Regions from separate parts of the Glutamicibacter sp. NPDC087661 genome, predicted to be linked through region 2. Evidence: riboswitches for the same ligand, from Rfam matches in the RefSeq annotation. Region 2 holds a riboswitch; each other region holds the start of a gene.

Evidence for each region. A riboswitch is a leader RNA that binds a small molecule or an ion and turns the genes downstream of it on or off. The one in region 2 is predicted to bind S-adenosylmethionine.
Region 1: it holds a riboswitch for S-adenosylmethionine, as region 2 does, so the genes downstream of both, ACIOTN_RS09830 (methionine ABC transporter ATP-binding protein) here and ACIOTN_RS08335 (OsmC family protein) in region 2, are expected to answer to the same signal.
Region 3: it holds a riboswitch for S-adenosylmethionine, as region 2 does, so the genes downstream of both, ACIOTN_RS12815 (substrate-binding domain-containing protein) here and ACIOTN_RS08335 (OsmC family protein) in region 2, are expected to answer to the same signal.

Annotation. Positions count from the first base shown of each region.
Region 1 is NZ_JBIUWE010000003.1:114,158-117,428, reverse strand. It holds gene ACIOTN_RS09835 (methionine ABC transporter permease) at 1-466, opposite strand, end outside; gene ACIOTN_RS09830 (methionine ABC transporter ATP-binding protein) at 463-1,482, opposite strand; SAM riboswitch class I at 1,601-1,691, opposite strand; gene ACIOTN_RS09825 (WxL protein peptidoglycan domain-containing protein) at 1,989-3,032, opposite strand; gene ACIOTN_RS09820 (hypothetical protein) at 3,070-3,271, opposite strand, start outside.
Region 2 is NZ_JBIUWE010000002.1:325,638-328,908, reverse strand. It holds gene ACIOTN_RS08340 (DEAD/DEAH box helicase) at 1-1,655, opposite strand, end outside; SAM riboswitch class IV at 1,796-1,917, shown strand; gene ACIOTN_RS08335 (OsmC family protein) at 1,949-2,500, shown strand; gene ACIOTN_RS08330 (L-idonate 5-dehydrogenase) at 2,577-3,271, opposite strand, start outside.
Region 3 is NZ_JBIUWE010000004.1:295,412-298,682, reverse strand. It holds gene ACIOTN_RS12820 (sugar ABC transporter ATP-binding protein) at 1-805, opposite strand, end outside; gene ACIOTN_RS12815 (substrate-binding domain-containing protein) at 789-1,829, opposite strand; SAM riboswitch class I at 1,897-1,986, opposite strand; gene ACIOTN_RS12810 (SdpI family protein) at 2,261-2,635, shown strand; gene ACIOTN_RS12805 (GntP family permease) at 2,711-3,271, opposite strand, start outside.

The DNA.
Region 1 (3,271 bases), on a different contig from region 2:
CCTCGCGGATCTGGGTGGTGCCGATGATTTGCGCGGTCGAACCGCCGGTCACCAGCCCTACGGCCAGGTTGTGCCTGGGCAGGTCGTTCAGCGCGTTCTGCACCAGCCGGGCGAAGAACGGGATGCCGGCAATGGTCATGGGCACGGCGGCCGCCGCAATGCCGATGGTGGTGCCGGTGACCCATTTGGTGAAGGGGATGATCGCTGCCATCAGCACCAAGAACGGCAAGGAGCGTCCCATGTTGGCGATCCAGCTGAGCACCGCATGCAGGCGCGCCCGAGGGAAGAGCCCCTGCCGATCGGTGTTGTACAGCGCGATGCCCATCAGTCCTCCGAGGCTGATGACCAGGGCCATGACGATTCCGACCATGGCCCACGTCTGGCCGTAGGCCGGCAGCATCAACTCGGGCAATTGCTGCCACGGAGTGTCGGTGCCCACCGCTGCGCTTTCAAAGGGGATTCTCATGCGTTGGCCTCCACCAGTTCGTGGTTGTTGCGGGCAAGGCTGCTTGGGTCGGTTTGCAGGCCCCACCCGTCCAGCAACCGGATCAGGTACTCAGGGGCTGCGCCCCGCACGCCCAAGCGCACGCGGCCCAAGGTCCCCTCATGGTGCGCCTCGACGGCGCCGCCCAACAGGGCCACCGCGATCCCGTGTTCGATGCCCAGACGCGAGATCCAGCCGGGATCGACCCGGTCTTTGCGGTAGGCCACCGTCACTGCGTAGTCGAAGCCTGCCGGCAGGTCCTCGGCCCGCAGCGGCAGCAGCTTCGCCCCGGTCTCCGAACCCGGGGATGCCACCAGCTCATGCAGGGCTCCGTGCTCGGCAATGCGTCCACCGGCGAGCTGGGCGACCTCGTCAGCCACATGCCGCACCACATCCATCTCATGGGTGATCAGGATGATGGACAGTCCCAGGTCGCTGCGCAACGAATCCAGCAGCCCCAGCACCTGGTGGGTGGATTCGGGGTCCAGGCCCGAGGTGGCTTCGTCGGAGAGCAGCAGCCGCGGGCGCAGGGCCAGGGCCCGGGCGATGCCGACGCGCTGCCGTTGCCCGCCGGAAAGTTGCCCGGGATAGGCGTTCGCTTTTTCCAGCAGCCCTACCCGGTCCAGCAGCTGGGCCACCCGTTGCTGCATTTCATGGTGAACCACCCCGAGGTTCCGCAGCGGAAGGGCCACGTTCTCGGCGACGCTCAGCCGGCTCAGCAGGGCCGAGTTCTGGAAGATCGTGCCGATGGCGCGGCGTTCGGAGCGCAGGGCCTTGCCCGACAGCGCGCCGAGGTCCTTGCCGTCGACGAGGATCTGCCCGCTGCTGGGCTTCTCCAGCAGCGAGATGCAGTGGGACAAGGTCGATTTCCCGGCCCCGGAAGGGCCGACCACGGCCGTGATCGAGCCTTCGGGCACCGACAGGTCGATCCCCTTGAGCACCTCGATGCGCCCCTGCGCGGTGTCGTAGTGCTTATGCAGGTCCTTGATCTCGATCATGCTGCATGCTCCTGGGCGATGCGCTCCATAATTCTCCTTGGCTGTTGCACCGTGAGGCACTGCCCGGGGCCGAAGTTGCGCCGGCTCGCGGCTTGGCGTGGCCCGGTGGCAGCCACTGCTCCATCGGTCCTGGCGGTAGCACCGTCCCGCGATTCGGGTGGTTGCTGCGACGTCAACGAGCCAGGTCTCTCGGTCGCTCTGGATGGGTGGCGTTCAATATCTTGAACAACTTCAGTGTCGAGCACGGAATAATTTGTGACCAAGCGTGAAGTCAGCAAAACGTCATGAAACCCCGTGACGTGTTTCCGTGTCCTTGATTCGCGTCATTTTCCACGTCATATAGCATCTTGTGACTATTTACGACTGCAATTACGGCAAAACATTGACTTGGATGCCGTCCTTGCGATCGATTGCCGAGCTTTAAATTGCTAAGTCCGCGGCCAATGGCCACGGACTGCGCACATATGATTTGGGAGCGACGACGAACCCGTTCAGCATTAGTCGGACTAGTTGCTTTCCACCGCAACAGGTTCTTCCAGCTCGTCGTCGGCTTCCCAACGCCGGGACCGCCGGACTCCCAAGAGAATTGATGCCGCAATAACTGCGACCAGAAGCAGGATCCATCCGGCTGGGATGGACCAGAAAGTTGTCGAAGCTGTGCTGAACCCGGCCGGCAATGAGTCGATGTCTTCGGCGTTCACTCTAACTTCGACCTGCTGCCATAGCAGCGGCCAGAGTCCCGGCAGCTGCTGTTCGATTGCCACAATGGACCCGGGTAGCAGTTCATCGAGCTGGTATTCGGACGATGTGGATCCCCAGCCGAAGGGGCCAGATGCAGTGATCGTGTAGCTGCCCCGGGCCCGCAGATTCCCTTCGTTGGCCACGGTTGCGCCCACGATGGCATCAACCGGTTCGAACGGGTTCCACGCGATGGGCGCCTGGGCGCTGGCTGCCGACACGTTCAGCTTGACTGCTCCCTCGCCACCGACTCGGACAGCCAGCTGCGTGGCCAGTCGGCGGTCGACCACCACGGTTCCAGCCGAGGTATCGATATAGGACGAAACCATGCCACCCAGATAGTCCCCCGGCGCGGCGTCCGTTGGAATTTCGACAGTGAATTCGACCGAGGTTTTCTCCCCCGGTCCCAAGGCTACTTCAGCTTGGTCTACCTCGATCCACGCGCCCACGGTAGTAGCCAGGTCGGTTCGCTCGGAGAGTTCCAGCGACCCGTTGCTGGTGGTCGCACCGTCTGCGGGATAGACGGCCAGTGAAATTTCTTCGGTCCCGTAGTTGGTGATCTCGAAGGAATCCCGGGCCTGTTCCCCGGGCTCGAGATCGTAGGCGAAACTCGACCGGGTTTCTGTGCCGCCCGGGTTGGTGCCCCACGACAAGTCATCGCCATGAGCAGCCGGCGCCGTAAGGGCAGTGGCGATGGCTACCGCGAGCACACTGATCGTTGCACGGTGTCGCAAGTTCTTGCGGGTGGCGTATTGCTGGAACATCTTTTCCTCGGGAATGTGGTCGGCAGAAATGGTGGCGGCACGCACCACGGGGAACGCTGTGCGTGCCGCCGGTGAAGCTGGAACTCTACTTCTGGATGGCGGTGATCGTCAGAGTCGAGCTGTAGTTGCCGGCAGCGGCTTCAGCCGGTGCCAGCAGCTGGATGCCGGTGTTCAAAACGGCTTCGGATGCGCCCGTTGCCGAGGCCAGCGGAGCGGTAGCTGACAGGCCATTGCCGGTCGCCGGCGCCACGGCCGCACCCAGGCTGACAACGCCCGTGGTTCCCGCG
Region 2 (3,271 bases):
CCCAGCTCCCCGGCCTCTGATATCAGCTGGCGCAGCTGCGTGAAATCTGCACCATCAATCGGGATCACCGTAAGGTCATCGAGGACGAGATACTCATCTTGCTTGGTCAAGGCCTCCAGCAGCAGTGGGAACGGGACCTTGGTCTCGTCCAGGAGCACTTCCACAGACAAGTCGAACCAGTCCCCCGTGCTTTCGCCGGCTTCGACACTGACAGCGGCCGGGGCGTGGCTGATCCGGTACTTCGGCAGCCTGTTCTGCTCTTCAACGACCACATCGGGATGCTCTGCCAATAGCGGCAATGCGTAGACCAAGAAATCGATGGATTCGGAGGTGCTGAATTCCTTCGGCGGGAAGATTCCTGAAGAGGTCAGTTGCCCCAAGGAAGCCTGCGCGCCGAGCTTGTCCTGCACCGAAGCAGCAATTTCCTTTTCCACGGCATACTGGCGGGGGCCCGCGGAGGCGTACTCCCAGGAATAGCTCACGGTCAGCGGAGTTCGGATGCTCTCCAGGGACAGCTTGAGGCTGGGGCGTGCTGGAACAGGGATGCTGTAGCTGTCATCCTCGCTCTTCAACGGTGCCATCAGGCGCAATCGGTCCAGGTGCTGGCGCTCGAAAAGCTCAACGCCTTCCTGCGGGATGGATTGCGCACCGGATTCAATAAATGTGGCCAGTTCCTTCGTGACCGGTTCAGCGAACCGGGCCAAACCGATTTCCCTGGCCTTCGGCAAGGGGCTGGACGCGTAAGCCAACAAGGTCGGCGGCGTGCCTATGGGCAAGAGGTAGACGTGCTCTTCGCTCGGCCCGCGCAGCTTCCCTTCCATGCTCAGGCCATGTTCACCGCGACGCACATCCACGTGTGCCATGGCTGGTTGCTCGCTGAACTCCACCGGGGCCTTGGCCGTAGAACCGCCGTTGACGATCTGCACTCCAGCTTCACGCAGGGCTTCGAACGCATCCAGCAGGTCCTGGCCTGGAAGATCCATCAAGGAGATCCACTCCTTGGGATCCCACGAATGGCGATAAGTATCTTGTTCAACGTGTTCACGCAACCGGTCCAGTTCAACGACCGCACGACGCTGCTTCTTGGAGAACCGCGTATCAAAAGCAACATTGCGCCAGCTGATCCCGGTTTGGATCCAGGGGCTCTTGGTGCCCTGGCGGGCCGGGCGTGCCTGCAAGGTCAGCGCGTCCTCGCCGCCATAACGCGGTTCGCTTACCACTTTCAGGATCAATCCCAGCGGTTCTTCGGCAACCAGCGGCTCATCGGAAATGACTGGAAGCAGACGGTCAAGGGTACGTTCCCACTGCGGCTTGCTATTGCGTTTCCAAGCGTGGGGATCCACCCCGGAGTCGGAGACGAAAAAGCCCTGGTCTTCTTCGGTGGTGACCTCAATGAGCAAGGCGGCGACATCTTCACAGGACTGAACCCCCGGATGCTTGCCGCAGAAGCTGGTGAAGCTGATATTGCCCTCAGTGATTTCCAATTGGGCCATCACCGATTCACGCAGCACCACACCGGAGATGCGGGTAGATCCCGGTTGCATTACCCGGTTGGCGATCTGCACTTTTCCGGAATCACACAGGAATTGGCCCAGGTTGTATTCGGATTCGGTCACCAAGGTCTGGGCCGCAGAAAGTGTCAGCTGGAATTCCATACTCGCCGTTCATTGTTCGTGCAGTGGGCGCCCGAGAGCTAGATTCCATCTTAGCGAGCCGGAAAGCAAGATGCCCGGTGACGAAAAGTTACTTCTGCCCTTTACCCGCGGGCCCTGCAACCGATAGAAATTAATCACTGAATCACGAGTTCCACTCTTTGAGCCCTGGCTGAGTGGACGGCAACCCTCCTGCGTCATTGTGCGGGGTGCCCCAGGTGAAGATTCGACGCATCTTGAACGCCAAGATGCGTAAGCGATGGCGCCCCTTGCGCCAGAAAGGGGATCAATTCCCCATGACTAATGCAGCATCTGCCCCAACCGTATCCGAAGACCGCGCACAGCGCCTGCAGGAAGCAGGCAAGGGCTGGGGCGAACGAATTTCGGCTGCCCCGCAAAGTGCCCAATTGACTTTCACCGTCGAGGGCGAAGGCTTCGATTCGGTAGCCAGCAACATTGTCTCCGGCAAGCACACCTTCCAGGTCGACGAGCCAGCTGCCCTGGGCGGCAGCGACCTGGCCGCAAGCCCCGTGGAATACGCGCTCGGAGCGCTCATCTCCTGCCAGGTTGTGGTCTACCGCTTGTACGCGCAGAACCTCGGCATCCAGGTGGACGACGTGAAGATCCAGGCCAATGGCCACCTCGATGTCCGCGGACTCTTCGGCATCGACCAGACCATCCGCCCCGGCTTCTCGTCGGTGGATCTGGACATCCGGATTGCCGGACCGGAATCAGCTGAACGCTATGAAGAACTGCGCCGCGCAGTGGATGCACACTGCCCGGTGCTGGACCTCTTCGCCAATCCGGTGCCCGTGACAACCGCGGTAAGCATCGCAGAGACCAACTAGAGTTCGCTGAACTAAAAAGCACCGCGGCGGCCCCCGACTTCAGGGGCCGCCGCGGTGCACTTCTAGCTGAAGCCAACTATTGCCCCAGGAAGTTCAGCAGGACTTTGCCGGAGCGAGCCGAATCCTTGGCCGTTTCGAAGGCTTCAAGCGCATCGGCGACCGGGAACTCGTGGGTTACCGCCTCGGAAACCTGCAGTGAACCGTCGGCCAGGGCAGCAAGCACATGGTCGATTTCGTCGTTGAAGCGGAAGGAACCAACCAGTTCCAGCTCGCGGGTAATAGCCAGCGAAATGAGTGCGGGTTGTTCTCCTGAGGGCAGCAACCCGACCATGACCACTCGACCGCCGCGCACGGCACCGCGCACGGCGGAGGCCAACCCGCGGAAGTTGCCGCTGGCCTCGATCACCACGTCCGCGCCCACCTGGGCAAGAGCTTCCTGGTCATCGGCGCGCAAAGTTGAAGTGGCACCGAGTTTCCCGGCGATTTCCAACGGCTTCTCGTGCATGTCCACTGCGATGATTTCTTTGGCTCCGGCACGCTTGAGCACTGCTACAGCGAGAGCTCCGATCGGCCCAGCACCAATAACCAGCGCCTTCTTGCCGGCGACTTCACCGGCGCGCGACACCGCATGCCAAGCAACCGCAGCCGGTTCTGCCAGTGCCGCATCACGCAGTGCTAAGCCAGCAGGCAGCTCACGCAGCATGCGTGATGGCAGGTTCACTTCGCGGGCGAATGCGCCCTCGGTGTGCGGGTAGCGGGCGGCCGAGCCCA
Region 3 (3,271 bases), on a different contig from region 2:
CCAGTTCAAGGGCAGGCTCGCCCTGAACGGCGGGCGGCTCGCGCCTCTGGTGCGAGAACTCGTTAACCTGGTTGCCCAGCATCAAGCCGATGACATCTTCGATACTGTCACCGTCCGCGAAACTGGCGTCACCGGCATTTCTGCCGTTGCGCAGCACCGTAATCCGGTCGGTGATCTGCCGCAGTTCCTGGAGATAATGCGAGATGAAAATGATCCCTACCCCGCGGTCCCGCAGATGCCGGATCGTGCCGAAGAGCTGTTCAACTTCATCATTGGCCAACGGTGCCGTCGGCTCATCGAGAATCAGCACCTTGGGTTCGGCCAGTACGGCACGGGCAATCTGGATCAGCTGCTGCTGGGCAACGCTGAGCTCATCAACGAAGGCACCGGTGTCCAGCTCCTGGCCGGTGGTTCGCAAAATATCCGCCCGGGCTGCTGCCTGCGCGGTGCGCTCGTGGCGCCAGAGCCCACGACTCTTCGCGGTGCCCAGGTACAGCTGTTCGGCGACGGTCAAGCGGCCGGCCAGATGGCGGTCCTGGTGAATCACTTCAATGCCTAGCGCTTCGGCATCGGCAGGCCGGCGAATTTGCACCGGCTGGCCGGCAAGTTCGATCTGCCCCGAGTCCAGGGTGTACAGCCCGGTGAGTATCTTGATCAGGGTGGATTTTCCAGCTCCGTTTTCGCCCACTAGGCCCAGAACCTCTCCGGCCCGAAGCTGCAGGTGCACATGGTCGAGCACGGCGACCGTGCCAAAGGACTTGTTGATGGCGGCCATGCTCAGCAGTTCCTTAGATTCCGTTGTCATGGCGCACCTGATTCACGTTGTCCTTGTCGACAAAAATTGGCTCGGCATAGCTGGTGCTCGGAACCAGATCGGTTTGCCCATCGAGGAACAGGGCGATATTAGTGGCCGAGGCAGCGGCAATCTGCTTGGTGGGCTGAGCGACGGTGAACTGGTATGAACTGTCCGGGTTCGCTATCAAATCCAGGGCCCCGGGCTCTGCGTCCACTCCATACAGCTTGATGTCGCCACCAGTGGGATCGATGGCCTGCGCGGCACCGATCAGCGGCATGTCCCAGCAGGACCAAATCGCGTCAACTTCGCCCTCGGGCAGCCTGCGCAGTTGGTCCTGGATCTGGTTTTTGGCATCCTCGATGGTGCCTTCGTATTTGTCCTGGAGTTCCGGGGTGATCTTCTCGATATTTGGGTAGTCTTCCAGCACCAGGTTCAGGCTGTTGTAGCGGATCCGGCAGGGAGTCACACCGGGGAAGCCGTTGAAGACCAGAATCTTCCCCTTGCCGTGGAGGTCTTCAGCCATGGTGCGAGCCAGCGTGGTGCCGACGTTCCAGTTGTCGCTGGTGACGTTGTTCTTCGAGTATTCGCTTTGGAAATCGATGGTGAACAGCGGGATCCCGGCGGCGTCCACCTTGGCCAAGGCAGGAGTGAGCGTTTGGGCATCGCCCAGGATCACCACGATGGCATCGGGCGACTGGGTGATCAGGTTTTCTACGTCAGAGACGTGCTTCTCGTCTTTGGCTTCGGCTTGGGTAGCGATGACCTCGCCGCCGAGCTCTTTGATGCGCTCTTGGATCTGCTGGTAGACCACGCGCGAGTAGTCGTGCAGGATATCCTTGGCCGCGATGCCGACCTTTTTGCCTTTGAGTGAAGGAACGTTGTCGAGCTTATGCTCGGCTTGCGGATTACTGCTTTGCGCCACAACCGGCGCTATTTCCGGCCGTGGTTCTTTCAGCGAGCAGCCAGTCAGCAGTGTTGCTGCCGCCATCGCTGAAGCCAGAACTTTCAAGGCGTTCGGACGAGTACGAGTCATGTCGTCCCTCTCTTAGACAAATTGAACGAGGGATCCCGAACAGAAGTTCATGCTTCTAGACCCGGGAGTTCCATCGAACCTGGCGTTAGCACTACCTGCTGGTGCAGGCTTGCTGCGGCGTCTCGGAGCCAGGTCTCTCAGCCGCTCTGGATGGGTTGTGCTCCGAGTCAAGCATTACTGGCAGGTCCTCGGGAAGGGCGCTGTCATGCGGAGGAACAGCAGGACAAAATACGTCATCTTCGCGCCTTCGCCCTGCCGGAAAACGGGCAGATAAGACGTCATATGACCTTCGCATGACGCAATTGGCATGCCGGAACTGGATCTCAAGAACGTTCCCGCAGGCATCGATTGGGAACACAGCGTGGATCAGGGCACTTCCATGCGACCGCATAGAATGGCCATTCAAGATCAATCGGCAGAAGAGGCGGCAAGTGGATCCAGCAGGCGTGATTGCCTTCATGTTCGGGTTGCTGAGCATAACGCTGGTCGCAGCGTTCCTCGCCCCGATGGCACGGGACCGGAAGCTCGCTCGCAATGCGGCGATCGGCATCAAGACGCGCCACACCTTGGCCAGCGATGACGCCTGGTTCGCCGGGCATCAGCAGGCTGCGCCCCTGCTTGCCGCGGCTTCCTGGGCCGGTTGGGCGGCATTGGCCAGCGCAGCAGTTCTCTGCCTGCTGGGCCAATTCGGTTTCGCCTTCGCCGCGACCGGAACCGGCTACCTGGCCGCCATCGCGTTGCTGGTGATCTCGACTGCCACAGCGAATAAGGCCGCGCGGAGCTTCCCGGCGGCAGGCCTGGGCTAATCCAGCACTGCTTAAAGCAACGGATCGCGCCATCTGCCGATGGCGCGATCCGTTGCTTTCTTGGAAGGCGTGCTGCTAAAGCAGTACGGCTCCCAGGACCAGTACAGTCAGGAACCCCGCGGTGCCCTGGATGGCGGTAGCCACGCTCAGGGTCTTGTAGGCGGTGATCACCGGAATGCGGCTGAGCTGCGAGACGACCCAGAAGTAGGAGTCGTTGGCGTGCGAGACAACCATCGCACCGGCGCCTACTGCCAATACGGATAGCACCATGCCCAACTCCGAACTCAAGCCCAGGGAGCCGAGCATCGGAGCGACCAGCGCGGAAGTGGTCACCATTGAGACGGTGGACGAGCCCTGGGCGGACTTCAGTGCAGCGGCGATCAGGAATGGCACAGCCAGGCCCAAGCCCAGTCCGCTGAGTGAATCCGAAAGAATCGTGGTCAGATCCGACGCGGCCAGGACCGCCCCGAAGCCGGCGCCGGCACCGGTGATCAGCAAGATCGGAGCAGCGGTGCGTACAGCTTCGTTCATCTGCTCATTGAAGACCGCCAGCTTGCTGCCACCGCTCAAAAGAAAAGTCGATGAGATCAAGCCGAAGATCAGCGCAATAACTGGCGTCCCCAGGAAGGAAAGGAT